Regions from separate parts of the Herbaspirillum sp. NPDC101397 genome, predicted to be linked through region 1. Evidence: riboswitches for the same ligand, from Rfam matches in the RefSeq annotation. Region 1 holds a riboswitch; each other region holds the start of a gene.
What was found. Region 1 has a riboswitch for cobalamin ahead of ACIROW_RS22525 (TonB-dependent receptor). Riboswitches for the same ligand answer to the same signal wherever they lie in the genome.

Region 1 (9,843 bases):
TTTGGCGGACTCGGATCGCAAAGCGCGATGCTGGCGCAAAACATGTACCGGCTGGGCATCGAGGCGCCGCTGGTGACGGCGGCCTCGCTGGTGGGGCCGATGTATTTGCAGACGGCCGGGCCGGGTGCGGAAGGCACGGTGTCAATCATGCCCGGCGCCCATCAACGCAAGTCGAAGCAGTTCGAAGCCTTCGAGAAGAATTACCAGCAACGTTACAACGCCGCGCCCGGCGCGTACTCGGCGGTGGCGTATGACCAGGTGCAGGTGCTGGCGGCCGCGATCGTGCGCGCCGGTTCGGCCAATCCGCGCAAGGTGACCGCGGCCTTGCATGCGATCAAGCACAACGGCCTGACCGGTACGATTTCTTTTGACGCCCACGGCGATCTGCGCGATGTGAATTTCTCTACCTACCAGGTCAGGAATTCGGTGTGGACCATGTACAAGCAGTACCACGTCGGCATGGGTAACTGAGGTTCGCCTGCAAGGTAATAGTCTCTATTGAAGCTTGCCGGCGAATTTCGCCACGGCGGCCATCGCGCAGGCGTCGTCCTTGTCCCCACCCGGAGCGCCTGACACGCCGATTGCGCCGATGATCTGGTTGCCGGCAAGGACCGGCACGCCGCCGCCGAGGATCAGCACATCGGAGACATCCTTGAGATTGGCGCTGACCATGTCGGCAGCAATCAGCCGGGCCGTCTCGGAGGTGCTGCGTTTGAAGGCCACCGCGGTATAGGCCTTGCGGCGGCTTGTGTTCACGGTGCTTGGTCCGGCGCCGTCGTCGCGCAGCACGGCGCGCTCCTGCCCGGCCTTGTCGACCACCGCGACCGTAACCTGGTAACCGTCCTTGCGGCATTGCTCAATAGCGGCAATCGCGATGTCGCGGGCCAGGTCCTGCGAGATCTGTTTTTCGGTCAGGACTTGTGCATGCGCCTGGAGCGATGCACCGGCGGCTTGTGCGGCCAATGCCAGCAGCAGGAAAATTCTCTTCATGTCGGCCTCTGTTCAGTGTGGGCGGAAATAGTAGCGTTCCGCTCCTTCCGGATGGGCGTGCTTCGGCAGAAGCCGGGTTATTTTCGTGGGCCAACGAGAAAAATCAAATAGATGATCAAGAGATGTATAGAACGCATTTCGCCAGCGGTCAATTCGCGCATGTGGCCGACGATGCCGCCGGAAATCTACAGCGCTGACTCCTGATCGCCGTGGACAGAATGATGATGCGCCCGCGCCAGCAGCTCGAATGAGCGCAGGCGATCTTCCAGTGCGTAAGTCCAGGCGGTGATGCCGATCTCGTCGGCGCCGGCGTTGTTGGCCAGCCGATGCAGCTTGCCCATGACCTCGTCGGCGGTCCCGACAAAATTACGTTCGAGTTGCAGCTCGATGCGTTCGCGCTGCTGCGCCGTGTAGGGATAGGCCAGCGCGGTGTCCACCGACTCCAGCGGCTCGCGCACACCGTCGTCGAGACGCGTGCGCCACAAGCCGCGCGAGGCGAACAGGCGGCGCGCTGCTTCATGCGTATCAGCCGCCAGCGCCCAGGCCATCATGGCCGTATAGGGCGCTTCGCATAACGCACCGGGGCGGAACGCGGCGCGGTAGGCGTCGAACGCGGCCTCGGAAATTCCCACGCTTTGTTCTGCCGAATAGTTGAAACACATCGGCAGACCAAGCTGGCCGGCAGAACGCGCACCGTCGATGGAGGTCACCAGCAGCCAAGCTTGCGCGACGCCGGGATTGTGCGGCAGCGTCTTCAATCCGGCCAATTTGTCATCGTCGCCCGGCGTCTGCTTGGACAGCCACGTACACAGCTCACGTATCTTTTGTTCAAACTTCAGGCGGTCGCCGTCGCCTCCGGGATTGAGCGCGCGGAAGGCATTGCCGTCACCGCCCGGCGAACGTCCAAGCCCGAGATCGATGCGTCCGGGCGCGAGCGCCTCCAGCACATTGAACTGTTCCGCCACCTTGAACGGCGCATAGAACGGCAACAGGACGCCGGCGGCGCCGATCCGGATGCGCGAGGTCAGCGCGGTGAGCGCACCGAGCAGAACCTCCGGCGCGCTGCCGACGATGGCGGGATTGCTGTGATGCTCCGACACCCAGAAGCGGTGATAGCCGATCCGTTCGCAGTGCTGCGCCAGCTGCAAGGTATCGCGCAGCGCGTCGGCGTGCGTCGTGCCGGCGGAATAAGCCGACTGGTCGAAGGCGATCAGGAGTTTGCGCGCAGCGGTCATGGCGTGCGCAGGGGAATCACATAAGGAATATCGCCGTCGCTGCCGATGCGCGCGCTGACGCCGTAGACCGCCTCGATGTGCTGCGGCGTGAGCACCTCGCGCCAATGTCCCTGCGCCACCACACGGCCTTCCCTCAGCATCACCAGGCGATCGGCGAAACGCGCCGCCAGCGCCAGGTCGTGGATGGCGATCAGCACGCCGCTGCCTTGCGCGTCGGCGATTTCGCGCGCGGCGGTCATGGCTTCCAGCTGATGATGCAAGTCGAGATCGCTGGTCGGCTCATCCAGCAACAGCAAACGCCCCTGCTGCACCAGCGCACGCGCCAGCAGCACGCGTTGCCGTTCGCCGCCGCTGAGTTCGTCGCAGGGGCGCAGCGCCAGCGTCTGCAGTTTGAGGCGCTCGATGGCGTCGAGCACGATGCGGCGATCACGATCGCCGCTGTTCCAGGTGCGGTGCGGCGCGCGGCCCAGCGCAATCATGTCGGCCACGCGCAGCGACATGGCCGGACCGGTATGCTGCGGCACATACGCAATGGCGCGCGCCAGGTTGCGGCGCGACATGTCCTGCAGATTGTCGCCGGCCAGCGTCATGCCGGCGTGCTGCGACGGCATGATGCGGTTGATGCATTTGAGCAGCGTGCTTTTGCCGGCGCCGTTGGGGCCGACCAGGCAGACGATTTCTCCCGCGCCGACTTGCAGGTCGATGTTGTCGAGGATCAGGCGCTTGCCATGACGGTAATGCAATCCGGAGATGTCGAGCATCACAGGCCCGCCTTGTGCCGGCTCGACAGCAACAGATGCAGGAACAGCGGCACGCCGACGTAGGCGACGACGATGCCGACCGGGATGATCACCGGCGCGAACAACAGGCGTCCGGCCATGTCCGACAACAGCACCAGCAACGCGCCGACGATGGCCGAGAAGGGTAACAACCAGCGATGGTCGCCGCCGATCAGCAGGCGCGCGATATGCGGCGCCACCAGCCCGACGAAACCGATCACGCCGGTGAAGCTGACCACCGCAGCGGTGATCATTACCGCCACCACGGTCACCACGGTGCGCACGCGGCCGACCGCAAAGCCCAGCGAGGCGGCAATGTCGTCGCCGCCGGCGGCGAACGCATTGAGCGCCCAGGCATGCCATTGCAGCAGTGGCGCACCAAGCAGCAAGACGCCGCCGGCCACCGCGACTTCATTCCAGGTGCTGCCGTTGAGCGAGCCGAAGGTCCATTGCACGATGGCCGCGAGTTGCTGTTCGGTGGCGACGAACTGCACGCTGGCGGTCAACGCGCTGAACAAATAGGTCAGGCCGACGCCGCCCAGCACCAGCATGGTGGCGCTGACGCCGCGCAGCGCCGAGAAGGCCAACACCAACGTCGCGCACAATACCGCGCTGGCGAAGGCGGCCGCGACGGTCATATACAGGCCGCTCCAGGCGCCCGCGATGCCCGTCGCACCTGACAAGATCGCCAGCGATGCCCCGAACGCCGCCGCCGGCGAAATACCGACCGTGTAGGGACTCACCAGTGGATTGCGCGTGATGCCTTGCATGGCCACGCCTGCCAGCGCCAGGCCGGCGCCGGCCACCACCGCCATGACGACGCGCGGCAGCCGCAGCTGTTGCAGCAGCGAGATTTGCCACGCCGGAATGTCGCTCAGCCACGCCGCCGGCAGTAGCGGCGCGAACAGAGCGCGGAGGCTGGTCGCCATGCCGAATTTTTGCGCGCCCAGCGATCCGGCCAGCGCCATCGCGGCGATCAGCAGAGCGACGCCGGCGACCATCGCCAGCGCATTGCGACGCTGATGACGCTGCAACGCTTGCATGAGAAGAGTCTTGTTCATTTGCGCAGCTCCGCCAGCGATGCGGTGTAACCACCCGGCGCCGGCACCTGTTGAAAATCCTCCAGCCAGGTGCGCATGACCTGGTCGGGATCAATGTCTTTGAAGCGATCCGGATACAGCCATTTGGCGATCTGTAATGCACCGATGATCTTGGAACAACCGCCTGCCAGGTAATAGCTGATGTGATACACCTGCACAGGGAGATTGCGCACCGCCGGAATGCGATCGAAGCCGGGGCGCGCGGCGACCGCTTCCAGTACTTGCAGCGAGAACGCACGGCTATGCGGTTCGTACTGGCCTGGTTCAAGTTTGACGATGACGTCGGGCATGCGCGCGACGACTTCTTCCGGATCGACGCTGAAGCCCTGCACACTGCCGCGCGCCGACGGCTGGCTGAGGACGCTGACGTCGCGGAACACATTGACGCCGCCGCCGACCTCGACCATGTCGTGCCAGCCGGAGCCCTTCAACAGGGTCTTGTAGGCGCCGACTTCTTCAATGTAGACGCGCTTGCGCTGCGCCATCGGCAGGTTCTGCAAGCGCTGCGCCAGCAGGTCGCGGTAGCGGCGATAGAAAGCGTTGAGTTTGGTGGCGCGTTGCGGTTGCTCGAACAGTCGGCCGAACAGCGTGACGTTTTCTTCATGCTTGAGCACGTCCCAGGCAGTGACCACTACCACCGGGATGCCGAAGCGGCCGAGCACGGTGACCGCCTTTTGCCAGTCGCTGTTGCGCGGGAAGAAAACCGCATCCGGCTGCATCGCGACGATGGCTTCGTAATTGGGACTCGACTGCCCCTGTCCTGCCAGCATGGCCGGCGTCACCGTCGGCCAGTAGCTATGGCTGCGCGCGGAGTCGATGTCGACGCCCACCACCGGCTGCATGCCGGCCACGGCGCGCACGAATTCGGTGGTGTAGCGGTTGAAGACGACCACGCGTTTCAGCGGCGTCTTCAGGGTGAGTTCACGACCGACGTCGTCCTTGAACGTCAGGCTGTGAAGGGTGTCTGCGGCATGGACCGAGGGCGCCCGCACCAGCAACGGCAGCCCCAGCGACAGCAGCAACAGCCGTCGTCGTTGGGGCTGCTGCTGTTGCTGCAGCGGAATGATCCGGTCAAAACGCATAGTTGCCGGTGACCGTGTAGGTGCGCGGTGCGCCCAGGATCCATTGCGTCGCCGTGCCGGCGTAGGTCGATGCGGCGTAGACCTTGTCGGTGAGGTTGTCGATGCGCAAATCGAACTTCAGCTTCGGAGTCGCCTTCCACGCCACGCCGGCGTCGAGCACGGTGTACGCCGGCAGGCGCGACTGGTCGGTGTTGTCCGAGTAGCGATCGCTGACGTAATGGGCGCCGGTGCGGGCTTCCACTTGCGGCGTGGCGTTCCACAGCACGAACAGGTTGCCGGTGCGTTTCGGCACGAACTGCGGACGGTAACCGGCCAGCGAGGTCGCCTTGCCGCCGACCGTGGCGACGAAGTTATCGAAGCGCGCCTGCAGCACCGAGGCATTGGCCTCGACGCGCCAGTCGTCGTTGAGCTTGAAGGTCAGCGAGCCTTCCAGGCCGCGCGACGATTGCTGGCCGACGGTGTCGGAGAGGGCGGTGTTGTTGATGTTCGGCGCCAGCAGGTTGTTCTTGATGATGCGATAAGCCGCCAGCGTCCATTCCACGCGGCCGTTCCACAAGGCTTGCTTGACGCCGACTTCGGCCTGCTTGCCCTTGGACACGCCGTACTGCATCTGCGATGCGCTGATGCTGGCCAGCGAGGTGACCGGATCGGATGCCACCGCGTATTGTGCGTACAGCGAGGTGTCGGTCACCGGTGTGAAGACCACGCCGGTATTCCATGACACCGCATTCTGGTTGCCGTTGGCGGTCAGGCGCGTGATGAAGTCATCGCGCTTGGTCTGGTAGTTGTCGCCGCGCAGCCCGCCGGTGATGGCCCATTGCTTGTTCAGCTGATAGCGGTCTTGCAGGAACAATCCGGCCTGGTCGACGGTAACGCGATACAAGGCGCGGATGGCCGGCGAGTTGCCCTGTGCGAACGTGCCCGGATTGAAGTTGAGCGCATTGACGGTGGTGCTGCCGGCGAAGTTGCCCGCGGCGTTGGTGTTGTCGTTGCGGTCGTAGAGTGAGCGGTTGAGGTCAAAGCCGACCACCAGCTGGTTCTTGTTGCCGAACAGCTCGCTGTCGATGGTGGCGTAGCCGTGATCGCCGTATTGGGTCTGTGCGCCGACGATGTCGCGGTAGTTGGAGCGCGCGACGTTGCCGGTGGCCGGGTTGTACGTGTAGGTATAGGTTTCCTTGTAGCGGCGGTCGTGCTTGATCAGGTAGACGTCGTTGTTGAGCACGACCTTGTCGTTGAGCTCGTAACGCGCGCGCAGATAGGTGCGGTTTTCGGTGAAGCGCACCTGGGCGTCATCGACGTTGTAATTCTTGAAGCGCGTGCCGGGTACGATGGCGCCGTTGACGATGGGCGTGCCTTCGTAGCTGCCCGGATGGATATCGGCGTAGTCGTTGGCCAGCGTCAGAGTCAGGTCGCGCGTGGCTTTCCACAGCAGCGAACCGGACACGGTCAGGCTGTCGCTGCGGCCGCGGTCCATCCAACCGTCCGAATTGACGTGGCTGACGTCGAGGCGATAGGCCAGCGTGTCGCTGAGCGGGCCGGTGCTGTCGAAGGCCTTGCGATAGGTGCCGAAGGAGCCGGCCGAAAACTGCACCTCATTGGACTGCTGTTTCAGATTCAGATCGGGCCGCTTGGGCACGACGTTGACCGCGCCGCCGACGAAGCCCGTGCCGTACAGCACCGAAGCGGGGCCGTTGAGGAACTCCACGCGTTCCACATTCCACGGATCGACCGGGAAGGTCACGACGCCGCCGGCGTTGTACAACTGCAAGCCGTCGTACAGTTGCGAAATCGAATTGGGGCCGTAGAAGCCGCGCGCCGACAGCGAGTTGTTGCCGTTGCCGGAAAACGGCACCGAGGTCACGCCGGGCGAGCGCGTTTCGGCGTCGAGCAGGGTCTGGTAGCCACGGTCGCGGATGGTGTCGCCCATGATGACGGCGACGCTGGCCGGGGTTTCCAGCGGCGTCAGGTTGAGACGGCCGCCGGCGGTCGAGGGCGCCTTCAGGCTGCCGCCGTCCTGGGTCGATACCGTGATCTCGGGTAGCGAGGCCTCGGTCGCTTGTGCGAAGGCGGCGCCGGCGTGGAGGGCGGCAAAGGTACCGAACGCGCCGGCCAGCGCATACGGCAAATGAGACAGGCGCGGTTTGCCCGTGCGCAGCGATGCAGAGTGTTTCATGTGAGCTTCCCTTTGATGACCGCCATATCCGTGGCGCGTGGTGTATGGTGGCGGTCTGTTTTTGTACGGCGCGCATCCCCGCGCGCTGTGATCAAAGGAAACGGGCAAAACGGTGAGTGAGTGAAGTGCGAAGACGGCGGACGCACGAATGCGGCAAGCGACGACAGCTCTCGCAAACGGAGGCGGTCGAGCGGATGACGGATTCGGTATGCAGTGCGCAGTGCTTCGCAGTTCACGACATACCCCGGCCGCTCGCTTCCATCCGTTCTGGCCGGTATCCGGGCTAACAGGGCCGATCGCCTCGCCTTCCCATGCCTGAAATCTGAAGCGGCACAGTGGACTATGGAGGAAACCTGTCGCGCTACATCAATGCGCGACGCCTGTTTTACCGTTGCGGGGACAGCACACGTTTGCCGCTGCAACAAACTAATACACAGCGCGTGTTTCCCGTTTAACTGCGGTCAAGGAATCTGACCGCGAGCACCAAAACTCCGCCATGATACGTGCGCAGATGGCTTCCTGCAATGCGGCCGTCCGGGTCCGCCGTTGCTGACATGCTGAATATTTTCCTTCCTGCAACAAGGACGCGTACAGGTGCAAATTCCCGACGCTCGCTATACTTGTCGTCTTTACCGGGAAGGACACCATGAATTCGCGACTCCGCTTTACGAACATACTGCAGTTCACCGCCGTTGCGGCGGTGCTGGCCACCGCAGGTTTTTCCGGCAACGCCGCCGCCCAGGCCACCATCAAGATCGGCGAGATCAACAGCTACAAGGCACAGCCGGCTTTCCTCGAGCCGTACCGCCAGGGCTGGGAAATGGCGCTGGAAGAAATCAACGCCGCAGGCGGCGTGCTCGGCAAGAAGCTGGAAGTGATTTCGCGCGACGACAACGGCAATCCGGGCGACTCGGTGCGTGTGGCCGAAGAGCTGGTCAAGCGCGAACAGGTGTCGCTTCTGTTCGGCGGCTTCCTGTCCAACACCGGTCTGGCGCTGACCGACTACGCCAAGCAGCGCAAGATATTCTTCCTCGCGGCCGAACCGCTGACCGACAAGATCGTCTGGCACAACGGCAACAAGTACACCTATCGTTTGCGTCCTTCGACCTACATGCTGGTGGCGTCGCTGGTCAAGGATGCCGCCAAGCTCAAGAAGAAGCGCTGGGCCATCGTCTATCCGAATTATGAATACGGCCAATCCGCCGTCGCCAGCTTCAAGACGCTGATGAAGGCGACGCAGCCGGACATCGAATTCGTCGCCGAGCAGGCGGCGCCGCTGGGCAAGATCGACGCCGGCGCGGTCACGCAAGCCCTGGCGGACGCCAAGCCGGATGCGATCTTCAACGTGCTGTTCGCGACCGACCTCGGCAAGTTCGTGCGCGAAGGCAATACACGCGGTCTGTTTGAAGGACGCGAAGTGGTGTCGCTGCTGTCGGGCGAGCCGGAATACCTCGACCCGCTGCGCGCGGAAGCGCCCAGCAACTGGCTCGTGACCGGCTACCCGTGGTACGCCATCAATACGCCCGAGCACAAGAAATTCGTCGACGCCTATCGCAAGAAATACAACGACTATCCACGCAACGGTTCGCTGGTCGGTTACAGCGCGCTGATGTCGATTGCGGCCGGGCTGAAGAAAGCCGGCAGCGCCGATTCGGACAAACTGGCGGCAGCGTTTTCAGGTCTGAAGGTGGAGACGCCGGTGGCGACCATCACCTACCGCGCGCAGGATCACCAGTCGACGCTGGGTGCTTTCGTCGGCCGCACCGGCGTCAAGGACGGCAAGGGCATCATGAGCAGCTTCGTGTACGTCGACGGCGCCAGCCTGCAACCATCGGACGCGGAAGTGAAGAAGCTGCGCGCCGCCGATTGATCAGGCAGCGTCAGGCCCGCACCACATTCCTGCCGGCGTTTGCCGGCAGTTTTGTTTCCGGCTGTGTTTCTTCCATCGCCACCCGGTTTCGGCCGCCATTCTTGGCGACGTACAGAGCGCGGTCGGCGCGCGCGTTGAGGCGGTCGGGACTGTCGTCGCGTCGCGCAAAGGCGACCCCGATGCTGATACTGTAGCGGCAGGCGCCGAACTGGCCCGACACGATCTGGGCTTCCGCCTGTGCGCGCAGCGACTCCGCCATGGCAGCGGCATCGGCTGCGCTTGTGGCCGGCAACAGCAAGCCGAACTCTTCTCCGCCCAGTCGCCCCAGCGCATCACCCGGCCGCATGACGCCGCGCGCCATCTGCACGAAGGCGCGCAATACGTCGTCGCCGCCGGCGTGGCCATGGGTGTCGTTGATGCGCTTGAAATGATCCAGATCGATCAGCAGCAGCACCGGCGGCGCTGTCGGCTGTATCGGCTGCCCTTCCGCCAGCAAATCGCGCGCGATGGTTTCGAAGCGTTTGCGCGTGAGCGCACCGGTCAGGTGGTCGTGGTTGAGCGCGTGTTCGACCTTGGCCAGCATGGCGTCATGCACGATCATCACCGCGATCATC
Region 2 (9,843 bases), on a different contig from region 1:
GGTACCGAACCCAGCAGCAACGCGCCGAGCAGGCTCCAGTCGATCGAACCCAGCCACCAGTGACCGAATGCCGCAATCGCCGTCAACGGCACCGCATAAGCGATGTCGGTACCGGCGACTTCCGCCGGCGACAGGCGCGGATACAGCAACACCAGCAGCGTGGCGCCGACCGCACCGGCGCCGATCGACGAGATCGTCACCAGCGTGCCGAGCACGGCGCCTGCCAGGATGGTCGCCCGGGACAGCTTGAGGCCTTGCAACTGGCGCTCCGGATGGGCATTCAGCCAAACCTGAAGTTTACTCTTAAACAGCAAAGCGATCACCGTGAGGAAAACGGAGATTGCGATGGAATAACGGATGACAAGGCTCATGCCCTCGCTGACCGCGCCGAAGTGCTTGAGCAGCAGTGTGGTGACGACGGCTGCGGGCAGGGCGCCGTAGGACAGGCGGCGCACGATGTCCCAACGCACGGTGCCCTTGAAGCGATGCGCGAACGTGCCGGCCGTCTTCGTCGCCGAAGCAAAGGCCAGATCGGTGCCGACCGCCACGCTGGGGTGGATGCCGAACAGCAGCGTCAGTAAGGGCGTCATCAGCGAGCCGCCGCCGACACCGGTCAATCCGACCAGCACACCGACAGCAAAACCACTGACTACATAAGAAACAGTCATAACACCTCGTCTATAACAGCTCGAATCGTAATAAACTTAGCCTTCAAACCAAACTACATACTATTTATTTGCTTATATGCACAATCGGCATATACAAATTCATTTGCTGAGCATATCGAAGGACAAGCCATGAATCTGCATCAATTCCGCTTCGTCAGGGAAGCGGTTAGGCAAAACTACAATCTGACCGAAGCCGCCAAAGCGTTGTTCACCTCGCAACCCGGTGTCTCGAAAGCGATCATCGAGCTGGAAGAAGAACTCGGCGTCGACATCTTCACCCGTCACGGCAAGCGCATCCGCGGCCTCACAGAACCGGGCCGCGCGGTGTTGCGCTCGGTTGAACTGATCATGCAGGAAGTGGATGGCCTCAAGCGCATCGGCAAGGAATTCGCCGCCCACGACAGCGGCAGTTTCACCATCGCCACCACCCACACCCAGGCCCGCTATTCGCTGCCGAAAGTGGTGCAGGCCTTCACGCAAAAGTACCCCAAGGTCAGGTTGTCATTGCTGCAAGGCAATCCCAAACAAATTACCGAGATGGTGCGCAACGACCAGGCCGACATCGCCATCGCCACCGAAGCGCTGGCATCGGGAGAGGGACTTGTCTCTTTGCCATGTTATCAATGGGAGCACGTGGTGGTGGTGCCGCCCGACCATCCTTTGCTGAAATCCAAAAACCTGTCGTTGGAAGAAATCGCCGGCTATCCGCTGATCACCTACGACGCCGCCTTCAGCGGCCGCAGCAAGATCGATCACGCGTTCTCGCTGCGCGACCTCAAGCCGGACATCGTGCTTGAAGCCATCGACGCCGACGTCATCAAGACTTACGTCGAGCTGGGCATGGGCGTGGGCATCATCGCCGGCATGGCCTTCGACGCCGAGCGCGATCGCGGTCTGCGCTCCCTGCCGGCCGGACACCTGTTCGGCACCAATGTCTCGCGCGTGGCGCTCAAGCAGGGCGCCTACCTGCGCAGCTATGTCTACACCTTCATCGAATTGCTGGCGCCGACGCTCAACCGCAAGTTGATCGGTCAGGTCATGGAAGGCGAGAAGGACATGTACGAGCTCTGAGTTGCCTGCGGGCAGCCGGATCAACGATGGGAACTGAAACGCGATGATGTCTATGCTTGCCGGCCTGCATGGCCATACTCTCCGCCGGGCGCGCCGGTTGTGGATGCAATACGGGATTCTGTGGCTGGGCGCGGTGCTGGTCGGCCTGGTGGCGGTGATGTATGCCTGGCTGATCGATTTCGGCTTCGAAATGTTCAGCGCCATGCGGCGCGATCACGCCTGGCTGCCGCTGGTCCTGACGCCGGCCATGAGCGCCTTGTGCGTGTGGCTGACGCGCCGCTTCTTTCCGGGCGCCGAGGGCAGCGGGATTCCGCAGGTGATTGCCTCGCTGGCGGAGGAGAATGATCGCGGAACGCCACGTCCTTCCCGTGCGCCTGCGTTGCTGACGCTGAAGATCCTGGCCGGCAAGATCGGCATCTCTTTTCTGGGTATTTTGGGCGGCTTCACTATCGGCCGCGAGGGACCGACGGTGCACGTCGGCGCGGCGCTGATGTACAACATGCGCCGCTTCTATCCGCGTCCCAGCGCCATTCTGGAACGACGCCTGATCCTGGCCGGCGCCGCTGCCGGCTTGTCGGCCGCTTTCAATACGCCGCTGGCCGGCATCGTGTTCGCGATTGAAGAGCTGTCACGCAGCTTCGAGCAACGTGCCAGCGGCACCGTCATCACGACCATCATCTTCGCCGGTATCGTCGCGCTCGGGCTGAACGGCAACTATACCTACTTCGGCACCATCAATGCCGGCAATGACAGCGCGCGCGAACTGATCGTCACGGTCATCGTCAGCGGCATCCTGATGGGCGTGGCCGGTGGCATCTTTTGCTGGCTGCTGCTCAATACGCACAAGTGGATTCCGGCACCGCTGCGCGCCTTGCGCGCAGAACGTCCGGTGGTGTTTGGCGCCGTGTGCGGTCTGATCGTCGCGATCATCGGTTTGTGTGCAGGCAGCATGACCTTCGGCAGCGGCTATGCCGAAGCCAAGGGTTTGCTGAGCGGCCAGACGCAGTTGTCAGCGTGGTATCCGCTGGCCAAGATGGCCTCGATGGTGGGGTCTTACCTGCCGGGGATTCCGGGCGGCATCTTTGCGCCGTCGCTGTCGATCGGCGCCGGCTTCGGCAATCTGCTGCACATGGTGTTCGAGCATACGTCGCTGTCGATGCTGATCGCCCTGGCGATGGTGGGCTATCTGGCTGCAGTGACGCAATCGCCGATCACCGCCTTCGTGATCGTCATGGAAATGATCAACGGCCATGCGCTGGTGATTTCATTGATGGCGACAGCCTTACTGGCCAGTCGCGTCTCGCGCTTCTTTGCGCCGCCGCTGTATGAGGCGTTGTCGGAGCGCTACGCGCACGCCACCGTCAAATGATGCCCTGAGAAGGATTTGCTCAGGTCATAAAAAAGCTGACCCCGCGAACGGGCTCAGCTTTTTTCGATGGGACTTGAAGAGTTTGCTTAAACTTGCGCCACAGCCTTGGCAGCGGAGCGGCAGCCTTCCAGCAGGAACGAGAGGCCGACCACCAGCACCAGTTCACCCTCAGCAGAGCGTGCAGTGCCGGTAATGCCGTTGGTCTGGATCGCGGTCAACGGTTTGATCACCAGGTCGGCCGTGCCTTCCACGGCGCCGACGCTGAGGATGTACGGATGCGGCACCGCCATGACGATACCGACACGTTCATTGCCCGGTTCATAGCCAAGTACGCCGGCCAGCGAATGCACCGGCAACGGACGACCCTGATCGCGCAACACCGGCGCGCCACCGACTTCATCGAACTCGGCCGGCAATTCCACCACGCGTTCCACCACTGCCATGGGCAAGGCCAATGCAGCACCGGCGGTACGCACCAGCATGGTCGGGATGATCGACAATTCGATCGGGAGGCGGATCGAGAAGCGCGTGCCGACGCCCAGTGTCGAATCGATGCGGATGGTGCCGCGGTGTTTTTCCACGGCCGTTTTCACCACGTCCATGCCGACGCCGCGGCCGGACACGCTGGACGCCACTTCCTTGGTCGAGAAGCCCGGCAGGAACACCAGTTGCAGCGCTTCGTCGTGACTTTGCGCTTCATGCTCGCCGATGAGGCCCTTGCCGATCGCCTTCTTGCGCAGGAAATCAGGATCCATGCCCTTGCCGTCGTCGAAGATTTCAATCATGACGCTGCTGGCTTCCTGCCATGCCTTGAGCGAAATGGTCGCCTTGTTGGGCTTGCCGGCAGCGCCGCGATCGGTTTCGATACCGTGGTCGAGCGAGTTGCGCAGCATGTGGACCAGGGGATCGTAGAGGCTGTCCACGACCACGCGGTCGACTTCGGTTTCCGCACCGGAGATCGCCAGGTCGACGTCCTTGCCCAGATCCTTGGCCAGTTCGCGCACCAGGCGCGGGAATTTCTGGAACAGGCGGCCGACCGGCTGCATGCGCGTCGACAGCGTGGCGCGTTGCAGTTCGCTGGAGTAGCGCGATGCGCGGCCCAGGGTTTCGGCCAGCGTCGACATCAGCGATGCGGCGGTGCCTTCGAACTTGAACTGTTGCAGTTTTTCCAGCAGCACGGCGGCCTGGTTGGCGGCTTGCACCGATTCGCCGGCGACTTCGAGCAGCGCGTCGAGCTTGCCGGCATCGATACGGATGCTTTCTTCCTTGGCGTTGCCGGGTTGATTGTCGGTGGCGCGGCGCGCTTGTACGGGGGCAGCGGCCGGCTTTGGCGTCGGCGTCGCCGAAGGCAGCGACTTCGGATGGCCGGAGCTGCTTTCTGCTTCCGCAGGCGCTGCTTCGACGGCTGCAGCAGCAACTGGCGCAACTTCTCCGGTACCGCCGGACACAGCCTGGTACAAGGCGTTCCAGTCAAGCGAGCCGTCAGCGCCGAGAACGCTGGCGCCGCCGTTGGCGGAAGGCGTCGAGCCGGCAGCCGGAGCGGCCGCACTGACAGGCGCTGCAGCACTGGCAGCAGGTGCAGCAGCAGCAGCAGGCGCAGCAACAGCAGGCGCCGCCGCATTGCCTTCAATGGCTTGCGTCAGAATGTCTTCAAGGTCCTGCGGCATCGACGCCAGGCTGGCCGGATCGGCGCCGTTGGCCAGCTCGTTGAGCTGGTCGGCGACAAAGCCGCTGGCCTGCAGCGCCGCTTCGATCGCCAGCGGCGTGACCGGCGCCTTGCCGGTGCGCAGGGCGTCGAACAGGTTTTCCGTCAGGTGACAGGCCGATACCATGGCCGGCAAATTGACGAAGCCCGCACCGCCCTTGATGGTGTGGAAGGCGCGGAAAACCGCGTTCAGAATTTCCAGATCGTCAGGATGCCGTTCAAGAGTCAGCAGATGCTCTTCAACGCTAGTCGCGAGGTCCAAGGCCTCAACGACAAAATCCTTGAGCATTTCGTCATCCATTAGAACCCCAGGTTAGCGAGTAAGTCATCCACATCATTCTGCGCCATGGCCGAGCCGGGAGCAGAAGGTCCGTTCAACAACTCAACCGGCTTGTCGGCCTGGATCGCCGCCTTGACTTCCGGCGGTGCGTTGTCGCGCAGCAGTTGCGCAAGTTCGCGTTCCGCCACGGCGGTGATGCCGACGATCTTCTTGATCAACTGCCCGGTGATGTCCTGGAAGTCCTGCGCCATCATGATTTCGAGCATGCGGGCTTTTTCGACCTCGGTGGCTTCGATCACGGCGGAAGAGAATTTCTTGGAATCGTTGGCCAGGTTCTTGAATTCGTCGATGGTCATCTGGCCGGCAAACAGGCGCGCCCAGCGGTCATCGATGTCCTTGGCTTTGCTGGCGAGTGCGTCCTGCGCAGGCATGCCGGCGTCAATCGAATTGAGCACCTTGTTGGCGGCTTGTTCGGTCAGCGTGGCGACATGCTCCAGGCGACCCTGGGCATCGCCGATCTGCGATGCGACGTCTGACAGCGAGCGGTCGTAGCCGAGTTCGCGCATGGAGTCGTGCAACAAGCGAACGATGCCGCCCAGGCGTTCGTACATGGGCTTGTCGGTCTGGTCTTCGAGCGGATCTTCTGTTGCGGCCGAGGGGGCCGAAGCTGCCGGCGCGGCTGCCGGGACTGAAGCCGGCAGGGTTTGCGCCGAAATCTCGTCGAATAGTGCTTCTAAATCAACGTCGTCACTCATGATCTTGGTATCTCCATACAAATTTGATGCGTTATTTGCTTCCGCCGCGAGGCAGGTAATCTGTCACAACTGAATTACATGGTTCGACGAGATGGTTCGGTGATATGAAGCTCCTGTTGCTGTAAGTGCGCGGCAGCGGCCGCCGGATATCCATTGCATATCGGCAACAAATAAAAAATCTGTAGAGAGCTTGCCCCTGTTTTTGCCCGATCCCCCGGAGAGTGTCCCGGTAGGGACGGACTTCCGCTATTTGTTGAATGGATTATAAGTCCCTGTCAAGCGGCTCCATCGGCTAAAAAGCGATGAAAATTCCCCATTTAAATGGCGTTATGACGATCTTGTTGATCTTCGGGCAATCATAATGCAAGCCCGCTTCGTTTGTCACGGATGATTGCCGCCTGTGGCGTTGGCGCATACAATTGCGCCGTTTTGGTGCTCGCCGGCATGTTCGTGCCGGCAGTTAAACGGGAAGCACGGCGCGGTCGCCTGGGATACCAGGATCTCCGCCAACGTGCGCTGCCCCCGCAACGGTAAGCAAGCGCCGTTCCTTGTCGGAACGGCAACCTGCCGACTTCGCCACTGTGACCCTCCCGCATCTTTCGCGCGGCAAGGCATGGGAAGGCGCGGCGGGCCAGGCTTGCAGCCCGGATACCGGCCACGACAGGGGAACGCCCAGGCGTTCCATTTCAATCCGGCTTGCGGGGAGGCAGGCCCGGAGATCATTGCAAAACGACATCATGAAATTCACCGTCCCATCCCGCCGCGGCGCGATCGCCTGCGCTGTGTTTTCACTTGCACAATCGCTGGCGCAGGCCGCCGACGACCCCGGCCTCACGCCGGTCGTCGTTACGGCGTCGCGCTTTCCGAACGATCCTGCGTTTCCGCCCGTGGGCGCGACCATGATCGGCGCCGAAGACATCCGCAACGCCGGTATCGACAACGTCAACGAGGCGATCCGCAAACTGGGTGGCGTGTATGGCCGTCAAAGCCTGGCGGGGCCGGGCGACTTCGCGCTAGACATGCGCGGCTTCGGCAGCAATGGCGATCAGAACATGGTGATCCTGATCGACGGCGTCCGACTGTCGGAAAACGAGTTGTCGACCGCCTTGCTGTCGTCGGTGCCGATCGACTCGGTCGAGCGCATCGAGATCGTACGCGGCGGCGGCAGTGTACTGTATGGCGACGGCGCCACCGGTGGCACGATCCAGATCGTCACCAAACGCCCGGCTGCGGATGCAATCCGCGGCAGCGTGGTCGGCGAAATCGGCAGCAACGGTTTGCGCAGCGGCCGCGCCAGCGTCGCCAAGGGCTGGGACGGCTTCGCCCTGAATGCCGCGTACAGCAAACAGCATGCCGACAACTACCGCGACAACAATGCTTCCAACCAGGAGAATTTCAGCGGCACGGCGCAATGGTTTTCCAATCAAGGTCGCTTCGGCTTGCGGGTTGATCTCGCACGCGCCGACTACGGCCTGGCCGGCTCGCTGAGCATGGCGCAATTCCTCACCAATCCGCGTCAGGCCACCACGCCGAAAGATTACGGCTCCTACGACAGCGACCGCATCACCGCTTTCTTCGAGCGCAAGTTCGGCGCGCTGGAAGCCGCGGCCGAGTTGTCGCATCGCGAAAAGATTTCGCGTTCCAGCTATGGCGGAGGCGCGGTCAGTGAAGTGCATAGCCGCACCACCCAGTTCTCGCCGCGCTTGCGCCACATCGCCGAAGGTGGCGTGTTGAAGAACGAACTGGTGGCCGGCGTCGATTTCTCCGAATGGGGGATCGGCAACGTCGACGGCAGCGGGGACGCGGCGCAGACTGCGCGCGCGGCCTACGTGCGCGACGAAGTGCAGATCGCCGGCAACACCCGTATCGCGCTGGGTTTGCGCCATGAGGTCATGGACAAGCGCAGCACCGCCAACGCCTACGACAAGGCGCAAGGCGTCAACGCCTGGGAGGTGCAGGCGAGCCACGCGGTGCTGCCGTCGCTGCGCCTGTTCGGTAAAGCCGGTCAAAGTTACCGGTTGCCGACCGCGGACGAAAACCGCGGCATCGTGCTGGCGGCCGGACAAATCCTCAAGCCGCAGACTTCGCATGACCTGGAGTTCGGCGCCACCTGGGGCGGCGCCGACAACAATGCCACGCTCAGGTGGTTTCGACATCGCATCAAGGATGAGTTGTTTTACGATCCCACCGTCGGCGCATTTGGTGCCAACGTCAATCTCGATCCGACCAAGCGGCAGGGCGTCGAATTGGAAGCCGCCGCGCGCCTGAACGCCGACTTCAGCCTCAAGGCGAATTTCCAACACATTGCAGCCGCCTTCACGGACGGTCCGAATGCCGGCAAGGAAATGGTGCTGGTGCCAAAGAATACTGCCTCGGCGCGGCTCAACTGGCAGTCCGGCAACCAGACCGTCAACCTCGGTGTGCTGTGGGCCGATGCGCAGCGCTACGGCAGTGACTTCAGCAATACCTGCAATGCGCGCATGCCGTCGTACACCACGGTCGATGCGCGCTACGCGATGCGCGTGAGTACGTGGGAGCTGGCGCTGACCGGCAGCAACCTGGGCGACCGGCGTTATTTCTCGCAAGCCTTCGGCTGCGCCTCGGGCATCTATCCGGAAAGCGGCCGTGCAGTAAAATTCACCGCCCGTTACGACTTTTAAATCACCTCAAGGACTTCATGCGCAGAGCGATCTTGGTGCTTTCCTGCCTGGCCGTATTGGCCGGGCTGGCGCTCGTGCTGGCGGGTCTGTGCGGCAGCACCGGCTGTCTGCGCCCAAGCGGTGATCCTGCCGATATCGCCATGCTGCTGCAATTGCGCGTGCCGCGCGCGTTGACGGCGTTCACCGTCGGCGCCTTGCTGGCGATGGCGGGCGCGCTGATGCAGGTATTGCTACGCAATCCCTTGGCTGAACCCTATGTGCTTGGCGTCTCCGGCGGATCTGCGGCGGGTGCCTTGCTGGCGATGCTATTGGCTGCGTCCATCGGTTTGCCGCGCCAGAATATCGCTGCCGTCGGCGCTGCATTGGGCGCCGGCCTGGCGGTGCTGCTGCTGTTCGGCCTGGTCGGGAAATCGCTGCGGCGCTTGCCGCTGTCGCCGATGGCGGCCGGGCATCGGCTACTGCTGACCGGTGTGATGCTGGCGGCCGGTTTCGGCGCCGTCATCACGCTGGTGCTGACGCTGGCGGGAGAGACGCAATTGCGCGGCATGGTGTTCTGGCTCATGGGCGATCTCGAAGACAGCCGCTTCCTGCCGGTGGCCGCCGCCATCGCGGGCGCGGTCTTGCTGTGGTCGACATGGAATGCACCGCGCTTGAACCTGCTGGCGCGCGGAGAGAGTTTTGCACAGTTGCTGGGGGTGCCGGTGGTGCGACTGCGCGTGGCGACCTTGTGCGCGGCGTCGTTGGCGACGGCTGCCGCAGTGACGCTGGCCGGCACCATCGGCTTCGTCGGGCTGGTGGTGCCGCACGGTCTGCGCCTGCTGGTCGGCAACGATCAGCGCGTGTTGCTGCCGGCCTCGGCGCTGGCCGGAGGAGCCGGTTTGACGCTGGCCGATCTGGCAGCGCGCACGATTGTCGCGCCGATGCAATTGCCGGTCGGCGTCATCACGGCCTTGATCGGCGTGCCCTTGTTCCTGTGGCTGCTGGCGCGGAGTCGCGCATGACGGCGGGCCTGTTGCTGCAGGTGGAGGCGCTGACCTTGCGCGCCGGCGACATCACCTTGTTGGAGAACTTCAACTGGCAAGTGCGCGCCGGTGAATTCTGGTGTGTGCTCGGCAAAAACGGCATCGGCAAAAGCACCTTGCTGCATGCGGTTGCGGGTCTGTTGCAGTCGGCGTCCGGCCGCGTCTGTTCCCCGGATGGCGACATCGCACGAACCGCGCCGCAGCAGCTGGCCTCGTGCCGCGGCTTGCAGGTGCAGCAACAGGTCGACGCGTTTGCGTGCAGCGTACTGGACAGCGTGATGGCGGGTTTGCATCCGTATCGTCCGGGCTGGGG
Region 3 (9,843 bases), on a different contig from region 1:
CGTGATCGTGGTGGTCATGACCGTGATCGTGTCCATGCACATGGCCGTGATGATGGTGATGTCCATGTTCATCGTCATGGTCGTGATCATGATGGAGCAGCTTCATCTGCAGGTCGCTGTCAAGATTGGTCTGTTTGACCAGTTCCCAGATCTGCTGCTGCAGCAGCGGTAGCTTGGACGGGTCCAGCACTTCCACTTGATAGTACTCATCCACCAGTTGCGTCAGCTGCGCCAGCGCGCCGTAACTGTCGGCGGTAGTCATCGGCGGCGTCAGGTGATCGACCACGACCGCGTGGCCGCGCCGCTTGGCCTGCGAACCCTCGCCCGGATCGTTGATGATGAACGGATAGAACAGCGGCATGTCGCCCAGCAACGCATCGGGGAAGCAATTCTCCGACAAGCCGACACCCTTTCCGGGCAGCCATTCCAGCGTGCCATGCTTGCCCACGTGGACGATGGCGTCCGCGCCCCACTCGTCGCTAAGCCAGCGGTACAGGCCGTAATAGTGATGTGTCGGCGGCAGGTCGGGTTGATGGTAGATCGCATCCGGATCCATGCCGTAACCACGCGGCGGCTGCAAGGCGACGAAGGCGTTGCCCAGCTCGACGCCGGCGAATGCCAGATGATTGTCATGGACGTAGGCGACACCGGGCGCGGCGCCCCATTGCGCTTCTATCTTTTGCTGCAAGACGTGCGGCAGCTCGGCGAACCATTCGGCGTAGCGCTCTGCCGACACGCGGCCGACGGCGTGCTGCAACTGCTCGCTGGTCAGATAGGTGTTGTCGTAGGAGCAGCGATCGACCAGCGTATGGATCAGCGCGCTGCCGCTCTCGGGCAAGTCGCCGATGGCATAGCCGGCATCGCGCATCGATTCGAGGATGCGCATCAGCGAGGCCGGCGCGTCGAGGCCGACGGCATTGCCGATCTGTGAAGCCTTGCTGTTGGAGTTGGTGAAGATGAAGGCGATGCGCTTGTCGGCATTGTCGAGCGCGCGCAAACGCGCGAAGCGCGCCGCCAGGCCGGCGATGCGTTCAACGCGGTCGGCCACGGGATGAAACTCCACCACGTCGCCGGACAAGCCCGCCGCCTGCGCCTTGAACGACAGCGGCACGCTGATGATGCGGCCGTCGAACTCGGGCAGCACCACGTTCATGGCGGCGTCGAGCGGGTTCATGCCGCGCGTCGAGATTTCCCACTGCTCCTGCGTCATGCCGCTGGTCATGGCCTGCAGCACGGGCACGTTGAGTTTTTCCAGCACCGACACCGACCAGCCCGCAGGCGTCGGACCGCCCGGCGTGATTTCGCCCATCGCGAAGGACGTGGTGTTGATCAGGACGTCGACATGTGCGCCCTTCTCTCCCGCGAAATAACTGAGCGCCGCCGGCAGATCGGAGTCCGCTGCCGAAGTGCGCAGCGAGGCCGTAAAAATCGGCAACACGTCCATGCCGCGTTGCTCCAGCGATGTCACCAGCGCATCGACGAAGCGCGTGTTGCCGCTCATCCAGTGGGCGCGATAAAAGATGATGCCGACTGCCGGTTTGCGGCGGCCTGCGACATCAATGCGCGATTTAAGTCTGAGCTGAAGCCAGTCGGCAATGCCCGCATCCTGTTCGAGATCCGGATGATAGATCCCGTGATCAGGCAAGGCCACGGCGGACTCGTAAGCGAATCCGGTCAGCAGCAAACGGTCCGACACGAAGCGTAGAAATTGCGCCAGGTTCACGCTGCCGCCGCCGTGGAAATACGCCAGAGCCTCGCGCAGCACATCTGTCGGGACAGTCGACACTGCCGCCAGTTCGGCGTCGGGCTCACCGGCGCCGCTGAGCGCAATCAGATGGCGTCCCTGACGTTGCGCATGACGCAGCAGTTCGGCAAATCCGGCAACACTGCCGAGACGGCCGAGGATGCGCAGCACGATGATGTCAGCGTCGGCCAGTTCGTTCTGCAACAACTCGCTCATGCGTGTTTCGTTTTCTACGCCTTGCAGGTTGATGCCGATGGTTGGCGGAAAATCGGCCGGCAATTGCGTCAACGCGTGATGCACGATCGCCAGGTCGGTGGACGCATGGGTCAATACGGCAATGCGTGCAGACGTTGCAGCGACGGATTGTGTTGCCTGGTCAGACATTTTCTGGTTCCTCGGGATTGACGTCGCCGCTGCCGAGGCGATGGAAGATCAGGTCGGTGACTTCGCGCCCGCCTTCCAGATGCTCGATCACCACGCGTTCGATCGCGGCGGCATCCTCGCAGCGATACCAGACGCCTTCGGGATATACCACAACGACCGGCGCCTGCGCCTTGCAGGCCACCATGCAGTGGGTGCGCGTGCGCTTGACGCGCAGCTCGGGGCGCGCGTCGATCTGCTCGCCGAGCACGGCGAACATGGCTTCGGCCAGCACGCCGTTTTCGGTGCAGCGCGGGCCGGTGCACATCAGGACGTGGCGGTGGTGGGTTCTCATGCGTTCAGTTTCTTAATAACCAAAATGCCGATCCGGCTGCAGTGACCGGATCGGCATCCAAAATGACAACCTGAGTTTCAGGCGAATTTTCAGACGAATTTTTTATAGAAGTAACCGATCAGTCCGCCCAACGTCAGCCAGAATATGCCATTGGCCAATGCGGTGGCGTGGATGAACGCCTGCGCCAGCTCTTCCGGCGCGGCGCCGCCCGGCACTGCCGGATGCGGTGCGCCGATCAGGTGTGGCACAACCACCAAGACCAGTCCCAGCAACTTCAACGTCCAATGGCGCGCATAGACGCCGAGACCCAGGCCGGCGGCAGTCAATCCGGCCGTCATGATCCACCACAACTGGCGCGCATGCAGCGGCGCCGCCACGGTGCCCGGCACTTCCGGCGGCAAGCCCAGCGACGGTGCGACGAAGAACACCAGGTAACCGGCCACGCCCCACAGCAATCCGGAGCGCCAGGTCACTTTCTTGCCGCTGACCAGGATCGCGGCGGCGAGCAACAGGCCGAAGCCGATCGCCATGCTGACGTTGGCCAGCACGGTGTAAGCGGTACGCTCGAAGCCGTTGGCAGGTTCCCATTCATCGGCGTGTTCATGTTCATGCTCGTGAGCTTCCGACGCGGCAGGCGCGCCGGTGGAAGCTGCAGCAGAAGCTGGTACCGCGGCGGCGTGCGACTGCTCATGCGCCTTGGCGGCTGCGGCTTCTTCGTAGACTTCCGCCTGCAGGATAATGCGGGAGACTTGCGCCTGCTGCACGGCCGTCAGCAACAGGCCGGCCAACGCGCCGGCCAACAGGACGACGGGGGCAATCCGTCGCAATACTGCGAAATTGATCATCGGGGTAGTCCGCCTGGCGTCTTAATGGCAAGGAAAGCCGGCCGAATGACGACCGTCATGCGCGGCGTTGTGCAGTTCCACGGCGGAGGCAAATCCGGCAGCGTAGATCAGTGCGGCGCCGAGCACGAATGCGGTCAGGCCAGGCAGGATGCGATCGCGCCAGAGTCGCGCGCCGGAAGCAGAATTGGACTCGGAGTCGAGTGTATCGGTATCGTGGGCGGATGCGCCGGTGATGATTGCCATGTGTTTTCCTTCGGATGGGCCTGAGCCGGATTGAAACCAACCGCTTGCGGCGCTAAAGCGAAGCAGCGCAGCGGAACCGTCACGAAGGAAAATCAGGAAACAACGCGGGGTGCAAAGAAACAGCATTCCGGAAGCAGTCCGTCGATCGCCCTCCGCGATGCAAAACAAGTCGTTATACCGAGGGCCGGTCTCCGGGCTTGAGAATGGTTCACAGCGAGCATGATCTCGCCGGAACCGGAATCTGCGCCTTCCCATGCCGTGTTGGTAACACCGGTGCACAGTGGCTGGATGCAGATTCGCTGATTCGCTTACCGTTGCGGGGGCAGCGTGGGTTTTGCCTGACGGATCACATGGCATTGCAAACGATGATAAATAGCAATTCACCGACGTTCACTGCAATTGACCGACAAACGCACCGACTTCCCGATTAAATCCAGCGAATGACTATTCGCAGGATACCCAAGGCAATGCTACCCCGGCAGTATAGGTGTCGCGCGCCATTCTGGCAACCTGGAATCGGCTTGCATAAACGCTTGCGGGCCGGTTATCCAAATGGATAACCGGCCCGCTTTGGGCTTCAGCAGAAGCCTGGATTACTGCGTGATTCTGTTACTGATTGGGCCCTCTCGCGACCTTTTTGGGAGGCTCCGGGGTCAGGTTGATGGGGTCGCTGGCGGGAAACGTGTCTTCCAAGGCATCGTCGAGATCGTGATCACGCTTGATCTTTTTCGACTCCTTGACGCTATCGGTCTGTTTTTCGAGCTCACGTTCGTCGGCGGCGACGATGTCTTCGCCGCTTTCCTCGTCACTGGCGACTTGCTCGACCGACTCCGGCACTTCCGGAGCGCGGTCCCGCGAGCCGCGTTCGACCGAGGCACGCTCGCCGGTGCCGTGCGAATCGCTGTCGGCTTCGGTGGCGATGTTCATCATGTCGCTGCCGCTGTCCGAGCTGTCGCCCGGCCCAAGCGCGTGGTTGTCGTGGCCTTTGCTTAATTGCCGATCGGAAGTCGGCAAGACGTCTGGATCCAATGTGCTGGTTGCCATGATGCTGTACTCCTCATGTGTGATGCTTGATTGTTCGTGCACGGCTCTACGCCATTCTGATCGGCGTCTCGGGCGGCTCGGGGATGCCGGGCTCGGGCGGATTGAGAGGCGGATCTTCCACCGGGTTGTATTCGTCCGGCGGGATGTCTTTAGGTGGCGGCGCGGTCGGCGGCGTTTCCTGCGGTTCTTGCGGTGTATGCATGCGCACGCCTCCTCACATTGGATTCTGGTGAGGAATCGGATCCTGCGGCGGGCTCGGATCCAGCGGCGGCACTTCTACCGGCGGGATGTCTTGTGGCTTGTGCATGGAATGTCCTTTCTGCTGCAATTTAAGCTCAAGGTCGAGCTAAAAGCGACGCGGGTCGAAGGCAACGCCGACCATTCACGTCACAGCGACAGGCTACCCGCTGGCGCGGGCGCTGCGTATAGGACAAACACTTTTTCGGGCTTCCGCAACTCTTACGCCGGCGCCACCCCAAGCAGGGAGGGACGGCGTGGTGTCAATTGCGGAGCGATTTCCGGAGCAGTCGCCAGCAACTGCAACTCGCCGGCTTCAGCGTCGGAACCGACCCGGAACGCACTGACCGCATCCCAGAGCTTGCGCGCCTGCTCCTGCATGTCGGCGGTGGCGATGGCGGCTTCCGCCACCAGCGTCGCGTTGGTGCGCGTGACGGCATCGATGCCGGCAATCGACTGATTGAGATCGGCGATGCCGCGATGCTGGGCGTCGCTGGCGGCGGCGATCTCATCCATGATGCCGACCACGTGCTCGACCGAATCGACGATATCGCGCATGGTGCGTCCGGCGTCGTCGACCTGACGGCTGCCGGCATCGATGCGCTCAACCGAATCACCGATCAACAGCTTGATTTCCTTTGCAGCTGCGGCGCTGCGCATGGCGAGCTGACGCACCTCGGTTGCCACCACGGCAAAGCCGCGGCCGAGCTCACCGGCGCGTGCGGCCTCCACCGCAGCATTGAGCGCGAGGATGTTGGTCTGGAAGGCAATGCCGTCGATCACCGAGATGATGTCGACCACCTTGCGCGAACTGTCCTTGATCGAGGTCATCGTACCGACCACCGAAGAGACGATCTCTCCACCCCGCGAGGCGACGTCCGCTGCCGACTGTGCCAGCCGGTTGGCTTCGCCGATCTGCCCCGCATTGCGGCCGACGATGTCGGCCAGCTCGGCCATGGCGCCTGCAGTCTGTTGCAAGGAGCCGGCCTGGGCATCGGTGCGCGCCGCCAGATCAGTGTTGCCGACGGCATTTCGCTGCGATACGCGGAAGATGCTTTGGGTGCCGTTCCGCACTTCGCTGACAGTCTGCAGCAAGCTTCGATTCATGCTGCCCAGGGCGTTCAGCAACTGTCCTGTCTCATCCCTGCCGCCGGTCGCGATGTGCGCCGTCAGATCACCTGCCGCCACGCGGGAAGCCAGACTCACCGCTTCGTTAAGCGGACGCGTGATGCTGCGATTCAGGCGCCATGCCACCAGCACCGCCAACAACATCGCCACTGCACAAATCGCAATGGTCGCCAGCGTGGTGCGACGGCCGCTCTGCGCGAAATCGTCCAGGTCGCGCTGGATCTGCCCCTGTTCCAGTTTGACCAGCTTGTCGATGGATTCCAGCCACTGGCTCTGCAGGGGCGCCACTTCGGCATTGAGCAGCTTGGTGGCCTGCCCGGCATTGAAGCCGGCGGCGAATTCTTCCGCCTGCCGCATGAACGGTTCGCTGCGGCTGTCATAGGCGGCCATATCCGAGATGATGGCGCGCTCTTCTGCGGTGACGCCGAGCTTGAGCAAGGCATCCTGATTGACGCGGTAGCGCTTGCGTTCGATGCCGATGCGGGCCATTTCCTTTTGCATGGCGCTGAGATCGGTCAGCGTGCCGACGTTGCGCGCGGCCTGGCCTTGGCGGAACAGGCTTTGGCGCATCAACGCGGCGATTTCGGATTTGCCGTTGGTGTGGCTGAGCGCCGCGGCCAGCTGCTCCTGCGCATGTTGCGCGGACAAGCCGGCCAGCGCAGTGACGGCGGCCATCAGCACCAGAATGACGCCAAAGCAAAGCGACAGCCGGTGGCCGATTTTCAACTGCATCAGCGGCTTCAGAGGGGAAAATCTCATGCGGTCTCCTGTGTTTCCGATCAGGCGCCGACCTGGCAAGAGACTTGAGCAGAATACAAGCTGGCCGACGTTATTTTATGTAGTTTTACTAGTTTTTATTTATTCTGGCACAGGATGTCGATTATTTCCAGCGAATTACGCCTTAAATACGCTGCTTCGCCGCGCAATTTCAAATCAAAGTAAAAAATGTGAATGTAGTAAATGTAGTTTTATTACTTTATTTCTTTCCCTGATGTGGCGCCTCCCTTGACCGCAACGCGCTTGCGCCAATACAGGTGCATCAACGGCGTTGATGAAATGCCATGCAACAGGATGGACAGCGCCAGCACCGTCAGCACATCCTGCGCGATGCGCGCATTGAGCTTGTCATGCCAGAACTGCAGCACGAAGCACAAGTAATAAAGCGAGCCGACGCCGCGAATGCCGAACCAGGCGATCAGCCAGCGATGCGACGTCTCGGTGCCAGAGCCGAGCAGGCCAAGCGCCACCGCAATCGGACGCACGATGAAGAACAGCAGCCCGGCAATCAGAACGCCCTCTCCCGACAATCCGTATTCAGATAACAGGATGCCAATCAGCAGCACCATGAAGAACTCCGCGAAATGCTCCAGCTGCTGGTTGAAGCCAAGCACGGTTTCGGTCAGGTAAACCGGCGCCTGTTCAGGATGAACGGCAGCGGCGTTCTTGCCGCTGTCCTGCGCGGCGGCAATCAGTTCGCCGGCCGGCTTGTCGCCGCTGCTGGCTGACTCCACCTGGCGCATCGCCAGACCTGCTGCGAACACGGACAGGAAGCCGATGCCGTGGATCAGCTCCGCCACGCCATAAGACAGCATGATGATGCCGATCGCCATGAATTCCTCCATGCCGAGCGCGAGGCCGAAACGCTGGCGCGCAAACAGCACCATACGCGACAAGGCCCACCCCGCCAGCGCGCCGCAGCCGATGCCAGCGAACACACCCCAGGCGACGAACCAGCCAAAGTGATCGACCTGGGCAATTTCGTCGGTCACACCCAGCAGCATCAAGGCCAGGATCACGAACGGGAAGGCGCTGCCGTCGTTGAGACCGCCCTCGCCACTCAGCCCGAAACGCAACTGATCGGGATCATCGACATTCTTGATCTGGACATCGGACGCCAGTACAGGATCGGTGGGCGCCAGGATAGCGGCCAGCAGCATGGCCACGGCAAACGGCAGTCCGAACAGGAAGGCGATGCAGATCGCCAGCAAAGGCACGGTAATCAGCATTGACACCACGCCAAGGCGCAATGGAAGCCACCACAAACGACTGCCTTCGCCGCGAAAAGCCACCCGGAGCTTGAGTCCGACCGTAAACAGCGACAGCAGCAAGGCCACGCGCGTGATGACGGTCAGCGCGTCGGCGTGCGATCGCAGATCGATGTGGATCAGGCCGATGCCGGCAGGCCCCAGCAGCCAGCCGATCGGCAGGTATAGCATGGCCGCGTTGAATGGCAGTCGCTCGAGCACTGATTCGAGGAATACCATGAACATCAGCAGGATGCCGGCGATCAGGAAATAGACGGTAGGAATGTCGATGTGCGCTCTCCGCTTGGTACAGGTAGCAACATGTGAAAGCGGCAGCTGACTTCCGATGAGGTCAGCTGCCGCCTGTGCGCCAAGGCGCGATGAATGAATCCGATGCTAACGTCGGAGAAACAACGCCTCAATGCTGCTCGGAAGCGGCGCCATCCTTGCTGCGAGGCACCAGCCCGTCGTCGGCGTTGGCGCCCGGATCTTCGGTGCCGTCCGGTTCGACCAATTCAGCCGGCGTCGTTGTCGGGGGCATCGAAGGCCGCACCGTGGGAGCGACCGCAGCGGAACGTAACAGCTCGGTCGAAACCGGCGTCAATTCGCTGGCGTGCGCAGAGACGTCGCGGGCATTCTGACCACTACCGGTTTCGAGATAGTTGTCATCGCGCGCATCCGATTCGTCACCGGTCAGATCGCCTCCGGCTTGTTGATCGGTGAAACGTGGCGTGCCCTGATAAATCGGGCGCCCCAGTGGATCGACAAAATTGGAGCGAGCCTGTTGCCGGCCGGACGGAGGGGTGTCCTGCCCTTGCTGCTGGTTTTGCGACTGGCTCTGCTGGGCCGGCGGCTTTTGCCCCGCGTGGGATTTTTCGTCAATGGCTGCCATGTGATTCTCCTTGCCTGTGTGGTTCGCCTGCTGATTGTGACTGCGCTCACTGCGCGCCTCACACTCCGTGATGGCATGCAGGATCATGCTTTCGGCGAACATGTCGCGATGTCCTAATGCTTGCGCGCCGAACCCGACTTGCGGCCGCCGCCGGAAACCTTGTTCTCGGTGGCCCAGGCACGGCGTTCCGCTTCTTTATGATTGACGCCGCGCTTTTCATAGCCGGCTTCGATGTGAGCGGCCTCGCGTTTTTGCTTGTCGGTATAGGAAGATTTATCGCCTCTGGGCATGATGAACTCCTTAAGCATGATGGAACATGATTGGTAGTTCATCTTAGGCAAGTCGGCCGCTCCTGCCAGCAGGACAGGCACTTATTCCCCTGTAGGAGGACCAGCAGAATCAGGGGATGAAGGAAGACGCGGCGGTGGATGATACGACAGCGTGAGGCGGCACCGAAACGCCCGCCTCACATCTGCAAAGAAAGAGTTCAACCGCCGGCGAGCGCGGCGGTGACGATTTCCTGTGCTTCGGCAAAGATGCTCTGCAGATGCTGTTCGTCACGGAAGCTCTCGGCGTAAATCTTGTAGATACTCTCAGTGCCGGAAGGACGCGCGGCGAACCAACCGTTGTCGGTAATGATCTTGACGCCGCCGAAGGCTTTGCCATTGGCCGGAGCGGTGGTGAGAATCTGGCGGATCTCTTCGCCGGCCAGTTGGGTGGACCGCACGTTTTCAGCCGACAGTTTCGACAGCAGCTTCTTCTGTTCAGGCGTTGCCGCAGCTTCGACACGGCCGTTGCATGGCAGTCCCAGCTGCTCGGTCAGGCCCTGATAGATTTCGCCGGGATCGCGGCCGGTGCGCGCCGTCATTTCCGCTGCCAGCAAGGCAGCGGTGATGCCGTCCTTGTCGGTGCTCCATGGCGTGCCGTCGAAACGCAGGAACGATGCGCCCGCACTTTCTTCGCAGCCAAAA

Region 2: linked by a shared signal. The riboswitch ahead of ACIROW_RS05400 (TonB-dependent receptor family protein) and the one ahead of ACIROW_RS22525 (TonB-dependent receptor) in region 1 are both predicted to bind cobalamin.
Region 3: linked by a shared signal. The riboswitch ahead of ACIROW_RS01035 (CbtB domain-containing protein) and the one ahead of ACIROW_RS22525 (TonB-dependent receptor) in region 1 are both predicted to bind cobalamin.

What each region holds. Positions count from the first base shown of each region.
Region 1 is NZ_JBIWNS010000011.1:45,213-55,055, forward strand. It holds gene ACIROW_RS22495 (branched-chain amino acid ABC transporter substrate-binding protein) at 1-471, shown strand, start outside; gene ACIROW_RS22500 (heme-binding protein) at 496-990, opposite strand; gene ACIROW_RS22505 (LLM class flavin-dependent oxidoreductase) at 1,176-2,225, opposite strand; gene ACIROW_RS22510 (ABC transporter ATP-binding protein) at 2,222-2,986, opposite strand; gene ACIROW_RS22515 (FecCD family ABC transporter permease) at 2,986-4,065, opposite strand; gene ACIROW_RS22520 (ABC transporter substrate-binding protein) at 4,062-5,186, opposite strand; gene ACIROW_RS22525 (TonB-dependent receptor) at 5,176-7,359, opposite strand; cobalamin riboswitch at 7,611-7,862, opposite strand; gene ACIROW_RS22530 (ABC transporter substrate-binding protein) at 8,006-9,229, shown strand; gene ACIROW_RS22535 (GGDEF domain-containing protein) at 9,240-9,843, opposite strand, start outside.
Region 2 is NZ_JBIWNS010000002.1:131,264-141,106, reverse strand. It holds gene ACIROW_RS05425 (sulfite exporter TauE/SafE family protein) at 1-668, opposite strand, end outside; gene ACIROW_RS05420 (CysB family HTH-type transcriptional regulator) at 798-1,739, shown strand; gene ACIROW_RS05415 (chloride channel protein) at 1,783-3,108, shown strand; gene ACIROW_RS05410 (chemotaxis protein CheA) at 3,195-5,114, opposite strand; gene ACIROW_RS05405 (protein phosphatase CheZ) at 5,114-5,848, opposite strand; cobalamin riboswitch at 6,262-6,523, shown strand; gene ACIROW_RS05400 (TonB-dependent receptor family protein) at 6,586-8,508, shown strand; gene ACIROW_RS05395 (FecCD family ABC transporter permease) at 8,526-9,509, shown strand; gene ACIROW_RS05390 (ABC transporter ATP-binding protein) at 9,506-9,843, shown strand, end outside.
Region 3 is NZ_JBIWNS010000001.1:209,364-219,206, reverse strand. It holds gene ACIROW_RS01050 (cobaltochelatase subunit CobN) at 1-2,128, opposite strand, end outside; gene ACIROW_RS01045 ((2Fe-2S) ferredoxin domain-containing protein) at 2,121-2,459, opposite strand; gene ACIROW_RS01040 (CbtA family protein) at 2,549-3,304, opposite strand; gene ACIROW_RS01035 (CbtB domain-containing protein) at 3,326-3,547, opposite strand; cobalamin riboswitch at 3,712-4,025, opposite strand; gene ACIROW_RS01030 (hypothetical protein) at 4,157-4,591, opposite strand; gene ACIROW_RS01025 (hypothetical protein) at 4,638-4,793, opposite strand; gene ACIROW_RS01020 (methyl-accepting chemotaxis protein) at 5,051-6,715, opposite strand; gene ACIROW_RS01015 (cation:proton antiporter) at 6,928-8,226, opposite strand; gene ACIROW_RS01010 (hypothetical protein) at 8,399-8,974, opposite strand; gene ACIROW_RS01005 (hypothetical protein) at 8,986-9,162, opposite strand; gene pgm (phosphoglucomutase (alpha-D-glucose-1,6-bisphosphate-dependent)) at 9,360-9,843, opposite strand, start outside.